2 regions of the Kitasatospora sp. NPDC008050 genome follow, and region 2 is predicted to be linked to the other one. Evidence: predicted binding sites of a transcription regulator. Region 2 holds the regulator's gene; the other holds the start of a gene.

Region 1 (3,407 bases), on a different contig from region 2:
CGGCCTTCTCCGGCTTGTCGGCGATGACGGCCTCGGTGGTGAGGAAGAGCGCCGCGATGGAGGCGGCGTTCTGCAGCGCGGAGCGGGTGACCTTGGCCGGGTCGATGATGCCCTCGGCGATCAGGTCGACGTACTCGTTGGTCGCGGCGTTCAGGCCGTGGCCGGCGGGGAGGTTGCGCACCTTCTCCACCACGACACCGCCCTCAAGGCCGGCGTTGACCGCGATCTGCTTGATCGGGGCCTCCAGCGCGACCTTGACGATGTTGGCACCGGTGGCCTCGTCGCCCTCCAGCTCCAGCTTGTCGAAGGCGATCGACGCCTGCAGCAGCGCGACGCCACCACCCGCGACGATGCCCTCCTCGACGGCCGCCTTCGCGTTGCGAACGGCGTCCTCGATGCGGTGCTTGCGCTCCTTGAGCTCGACCTCGGTGGCCGCGCCGGCCTTGATGACGGCCACGCCGCCGGCCAGCTTGGCGAGGCGCTCCTGGAGCTTCTCGCGGTCGTAGTCCGAGTCGCTGTTCTCGATCTCGGCGCGGATCTGGTTGACCCGCCCGGCGACCTGGTCGCTGTCGCCGCCACCGTCGACGATGGTGGTCTCGTCCTTGGTGATGACCACCTTGCGGGCGGTGCCCAGCAGGTCGAGACCGGCGTTCTCGAGCTTGAGGCCGACCTCCTCGGAGATCACGGTGCCACCGGTGAGGATGGCGATGTCGCCGAGCATGGCCTTGCGGCGGTCGCCGAAGCCCGGGGCCTTGACGGCGACGGACTTGAAGGTGCCGCGGATCTTGTTGACCACCAGGGTCGACAGGGCCTCGCCCTCGACGTCCTCGGCGATGATCAGCAGCGGCTTGCCGCTCTGCATGACCTTCTCCAGCAGCGGGAGCAGGTCCTTGACCGAGCCGATCTTGGAGTTGGCGATCAGGATGTAGGGCTCGTCGAACGAGGCCTCCATCCGCTCCAGGTCGGTGGCGAAGTAGGCCGAGATGTAGCCCTTGTCGAAGCGCATGCCCTCGGTGAGCTCAAGCTCCAGACCGAAGGTGTTGCTCTCCTCGACGGTGATGACGCCTTCCTTGCCGACCTTGTCCATGGCCTCGGCGATGAGCTCGCCGATCTGGGTGTCGGCGGCCGAGATGGAGGCGGTCGAAGCGATCTGCTCCTTGGTCTCCACATCCTTGGCCTGGGCCAGCAGCTGGTCCGAGACGGCCGCGACGGCCTTCTCGATACCGCGCTTGAGGGCCATCGGGTTGGCGCCGGCGGCGACGTTGCGCAGACCCTCGCGAACGAGCGCCTGGGCCAGCACGGTGGCGGTGGTGGTGCCGTCACCCGCGACGTCGTCGGTCTTCTTGGCGACCTCCTTGACGAGCTCCGCGCCGATCTTCTCGTAGGGGTCCTCGAGCTCGATCTCCTTGGCGATGGAGACACCGTCGTTGGTGATCGTGGGGGCGCCCCACTTCTTCTCAAGGACGACGTTGCGGCCCTTGGGGCCCAGCGTCACCTTGACTGCGTCGGCAAGCTGGTTCATGCCGCGCTCAAGGCCGCGGCGAGCTTCCTCGTCAAACGCGATGATCTTGGCCATCGGAAGTGGTCCTCCAGGACACGGTCGACTGCTCGGACCAGAGGTGCCCGCGACGGACGGCCCTGGTATGCGGGGGTCCTGTCCCCTACCGCTCCCGGGGGCCTCACCGACCCGGTCCGTTGTCACTCTCATGCTGTGAGTGCTAACGCCAATAGTTAGCACTCCGGCATGGCGAGTGCAAGCTCCTCGGGTGACCTGGCGGCAACTCGCGGCGACTCGCGGCAGACGAACAGCAGGCCCGCGAGACGTCCCGGTGTCCGGGAAGCCTCACGGGCCTGCTGCTGAACCACCAGCTCGGTGAGAGCCGAGGCTCCGAGGTTCGGAAAGGTCAGACCGCCGCGCGGACCATGTCCGCCTGCGGGCCCTTCTGCCCCTGGGAGATCTCGAACTCGACCCGCTGGCCCTCTTCAAGGGTGCGGTAGCCGTCCATCTGGATCGCGCTGTAGTGGACGAACACGTCCGCACCACCGTCGACCGCGATGAAGCCGTAGCCCTTCTCCGCGTTGAACCACTTGACGGTGCCCTGAGCCATTCCGAACTCCCCTAGTGCTGTGCTGGCCCTTCGCGCACCCGCAGGTCACGGGCGCGGGTCGTGACGGACCGGCCCGAGGTAACCCCCCTGGGCGCGCTCCCGCATGCCGCAGCGTCCCACCCCCGAGCGCCAGTTGGCGCTGACGGAGCAGGCGAATGCATCGACCGCGGCTGAATGTATCCGCATCAGCGCCCTGCGCAACAGGGTCACTGGACGCCAATTCGCTTGGGGCGCCAAGGGATAGTCGGGGATGAATGCGACAGACCTCGGCAATTCGGCTGGGACATAGCGGACGAAACCCGCAAATAGTCCAAAGAATTCTGACGAGGCGCCGACAGGGTCTGGGTGATACCTCGGCAGATACGTCTCACCGGCCGGACGACCCCAGCCGCGCTCAACCGGTCTTCGAGCGGCGCGGCGAGCCCGACGCGGGGCTCGGGGACAGCCTATGCCCTGCCGGGGACAGCCACGGACACCGGCCGCGCCGCAGCGCCGCGGCCGCGCGCCGACAGCAGGGCGCCGCCCGGCCAACGGCCGGACGGCGCCCTGAACGCGTGCCCGAAGGGGTGCTGATGCCCCGTCAGCAGCCGCCCGCGACGGCCGGGATGATCGAGACGCCGGCGCCGTCCTTGATCTCGGTGGCCAGGCCCTCGGCGAACCGCACGTCGTCGTCGTTGACGTACACGTTCACGAAGCGGCGCAGCTTGCCCGCCTCGTCCAGGATCCGGGCGGCGATGCCCGGGTGGTTGCGCTCCAGGTCGGCGATGACCTCCTGCAGGGTGGCGCCCTCGGCGCTCACCTCGGCCGCGCCCTCGGTGTAGGTGCGCAGGATGGTCGGGATACGGACGTTCGCGCTCATCGGGTGTCTCCTCGCTTGCTGAACTGCCGGCTGAGCCACTGGCCCAGCTGCTGGGGGTGGGGTCAGGACGCCAGGCCGGCGGCGCGGAAGGAGTCCAGGGTCGGCCGGATGGTCGCGGTCAGGCCCGAGTCGGCCACCGCGTCCAGCGTCTTCAGGCCGTCCCCGGTGTTGATCGCCACCGTCTCCTTGGCCGGGTCCAGCACACCGTTCTCGACCAGCTTCTTGAGCACGCCGATGGTCACGCCGCCCGCGGTCTCGGCGAAGATCCCCTCGGTGCGGGCCAGCAGCCGGATCGCCGCCACCACCTCGGCGTCGGTGACGTCCTCGACCGCGCCGCCGGTGCGCCGGGCGATGTCCAGCACGTACGGGCCGTCGGCCGGGTTGCCGATCGCCAGCGACTTGGCGATGGTGTCCGGCTTGACCGGCCGGATCACGTCGCG
Region 2 (3,407 bases):
GCCCGCGCACTCCGGGCACGGGGTGGGCACGACGGTGCCGAAGCCCTGACACTGCGGGCACGGGCGCGAGGTCATGACCTGGCCCAGGAAGGAGCGGGTGACCTGGGAGACCTCGCCCTTGCCGCGGCACATGTCGCAGGTCTGGGCCGAGGTGCCGGGGGCCGCGCCCTCGCCACTGCAGGTGGTGCAGGTGACGGCGGTGTCGACCTGGAGTTCCTTGGTGGTGCCGAAGGCGGCCTCATCCAGGGTGATCTCCAGGCGGATCATCGCGTCCTGACCGCGCCGGGTGCGCGAGCGCGGGCCGCGCTGGCCCGAGGCCGCCCCGAAGAAGGCGTCCATGATGTCGGAGAAGCCGAAGCCCGCCGCACCGCCGCCGAAGCCGCCCCCGCCGCCGCCCGGCGAGAGCGGGTCCCCGCCCAGGTCGTAGACCTGCCGCTTCTGCGGATCGGAGAGCACCTCGTAAGCGGCGTTGATCTCCTTGAACCGCTCCTGCGTCTTCGGGTCCGGGTTGACGTCCGGGTGCAGTTCACGGGCAAGGCGCCGGAACGCCTTCTTGATCTCGTCCTGCCCCGCGTCCCGTCGGACGCCGAGTACCGCGTAGTAGTCCGTGGCCACCAAATACTCCGCTTGTTCCGCCTCTAGAAAAGTGCTGCTGGTACTGCTCCTGCGCCACTCAATGTACGCAAGAACCGGTTAGGACTCTGCCAGGATCTGCCCCACATACCGGGCGACCGCCCGCACCGCCCCCATGGTGCCGGGGTAATCCATCCGGGTGGGACCGATCACACCCAGCTTGGCGACGCTCTCGTCGCCCGAGCCGTAGCCGACCGAGACGACCGAGGTGGAGTTCAGACCCTCGTACTCGTTCTCCCGGCCGATCCGCACGGTCATGCCGGCCTCGTTGGTCTCACCGAGCAGGCGCAGCAGGACCATGTGCTCCTCCAGCGCCTCCAGCACCGGCTGGATGGTGAGCGGGAAGTCATGGCCGAAGCGGGTCAGGTTGGCCGTGCCGGCCAGCATGATCCGCTCCTCGTTCTGCTCCACCAGGGACTCGAAGAGCGTGGAGAGCACGGTGGAGACGATCGGCCGCTCGGCCGGCTCGAAGGCCGCGGGCAGATCCTCCACCAGGGACGGGACGTCGGGGAAGCGCCGGCCGCCGGCCCGGGCGTTGAGCCGGGCGCGCAGGTCGGCCAGGGTGCTCTCGCGCACCGGGCCCGGGCAGTCGACCATCCGCTGCTCGACCCGGCCGGTGTTGGTGATCAGCACCAGCATCACCTTGGCCGGGGCCAGCGCGACCAGCTCGATGTGCCGGACCGTGGATCGGGTCAGCGAGGGGTACTGGACCACCGCGACCTGGCGGGTCAGCTGGGCCAGCAGCCGCACCGTGCGGGCGACCACGTCGTCCAGGTCGACCGCACCGTCCAGGAAGTGCCGGATCGCGCGCCGCTCGGGGGCGCTCATCGGCTTGACCTCGGCCAGCCGGTCGACGAAGAGCCGGTAGCCCTTGTCGGTCGGGATCCGGCCGGCGCTGGTGTGCGGCTGCTGGATGTAGCCGTCCTCTTCGAGGGTGGCCATGTCATTGCGCACGGTGGCCGGGGAGACGCCGAGGTTGTGCCGCTCGACCAGCGCCTTGGAGCCCACCGGCTCCTCGGTGCCGACGTAGTCCTGCACGATGGCGCGCAGCACGGAGAGCTTGCGCTCGTCGAGCTGGCGGACCTCCAGGCCGGCCGGCTCGCCGCCACCGGGGCGCGCGGCGGGCGCGGCGGACCCGCGCGCGGCAGAGCGCGTGCCGCCGCCACTACGCGTCGGCGCGGCCTTGGCCGTTGCCCGAGGGCCTGCGGCGGTGCGCTGAACTCTCGCGGCCCCGGTGGCCGGTGGACTGCCGGCCGCCGGCTCGCGGCCGGTCGGACGCGGATCGGAATCGGGTTCGTCGAACATGGCACGCACCTCCCTCTTCGCGCGTTGTCCAGGTACCAGGTCCTGCCCTGACAAGTACTGCCCGGTGATCGGCTTGGCACTCTGCCCGGACGAGTGCCAAAACCGTACCTGCCAGTGTAAGGCCCGGGTCCGATCGCAGGAACGCCCTGGCCCGGGATGCCGCGCGGATCACTCCGCATGGCACCCCGGTCCGCTGGGCACGACACGCCTGGAGCGAACGTCTCCGGGCCGGGTGGTGCCCGGCGCCGGACGAAGTGGCAGCATCGATAGCAACTGACACCCGAGCGCCGAAAGGGCCGCTCGGGCGACGGAAAACCCGCTGGATAACTTGAAGGACCAAGAGGAGCAGCCATGTCGGCGTCCGGCCCCCACACCCGCTTTGCGCCCGATCGTGGACTGACCGGTCGGATGGTCACCACGATGTTCCTGATCGGGCTGCTCTACGTCGGCTTCACGGGTGTGCTGATCGTCCTGCTGCGGGGCGCCTGGCCACTGATCGTCCTGCTGATGGGCGGGCTCTTCGTCGCGCAGTTCTGGTTCAGCGACAAGATCACCGAGCGGGCGATGGGCGCCCACGCGGTCACCCCGGAGCAGTACCCGCAGCTGCACGGCACCATCGACCGGCTCTGCGCGCTGGCCGACATGCCCAAGCCGCGCGTCGCGGTGGCCGACAACGACATGCCCAACGCCTTCGCCACCGGCCGCAACCCGCAGAACGCCGTGGTCTGCGTGACCACCGGGCTGCTGCGCCGCCTGGAGCCGGAGGAGCTGGAGGGCGTGCTGGCGCACGAGCTCTCGCACGTGGCGCACCGGGACGTCGCGGTGATGACGGTGGCCGGCTTCCTCGGTGTGCTGGCCGGCGCGATCACCCGGATCGCGCTCTACAGCGGCATGATGGGCGGCGGCAACCGGAACAACAACAACAATGACAGCGCCGCGATCGCGATGATCATCATCCCGCTGGTCAGCATGGTCGTCTACGCGCTCAGCTTCCTGCTCACCCGGCTGCTCTCGCGCTACCGCGAGCTGGCCGCCGACCGGGCCGCGGCCCAGCTCACCGGCCGGCCCAGCGCGCTGGCCTCGGCGCTGACCAAGGTGACCGGGCAGATCGCCGCGATCCCGACCCAGGACCTGCGCCGGGCCCAGCCGTACAACGCCTTCTACTTCGCCCCCGCGCTCAGCGCCAAGGAGGCGGCCACGCAGCTGCTCTCCACGCACCCCAGCCTGGAGCAGCGCCTGGAGCAGCTGGGCAAGATCTCCGCCGAACTGGGACGCTGACCTCCGGTCACCCCGCCGCGCTCCCCGGCCCCGCGCTGGGGAGCGCCCCCTTGGAAGGAACAACCCGTGGGATTCCTGGACTCGCTGCTCGGCCGGACCAAGCCGGTCAAGCCGGACCTCGACCAGCTCTTCGGTGTGCCCTCGGCCGCCCTGACCCTGGAGGCCGCCGCCGGCTTCACGCCCACCGGGCT

The links. The regulator HrcA, encoded in region 2, represses chaperone genes, less so after heat shock. The targets are predictions, from matches to a motif close to TTNGCACTCNGNNNNNCNGAGTGCNAA.
Region 1: a site for HrcA is predicted at 1,732-1,758, ahead of groL (chaperonin GroEL). Genes of this name have one in related genera too.

The regions. Positions count from the first base shown of each region.
Region 1 covers NZ_JBIBIJ010000002.1:71,313-74,719, reverse strand. Annotated here, with positions in the region: gene groL (chaperonin GroEL) at 1-1,576, opposite strand, end outside; gene ACFZB9_RS03830 (cold-shock protein) at 1,905-2,108, opposite strand; gene ACFZB9_RS03825 (ubiquitin-like small modifier protein 1) at 2,689-2,967, opposite strand; gene thrC (threonine synthase) at 3,030-3,407, opposite strand, start outside.
Region 2 covers NZ_JBIBIJ010000001.1:680,779-684,185, forward strand. Annotated here, with positions in the region: gene dnaJ (molecular chaperone DnaJ) at 1-615, opposite strand, end outside; gene hrcA (heat-inducible transcriptional repressor HrcA) at 694-1,938, opposite strand; gene htpX (zinc metalloprotease HtpX) at 2,290-3,216, shown strand; gene ACFZB9_RS02985 (hypothetical protein) at 3,283-3,407, shown strand, end outside.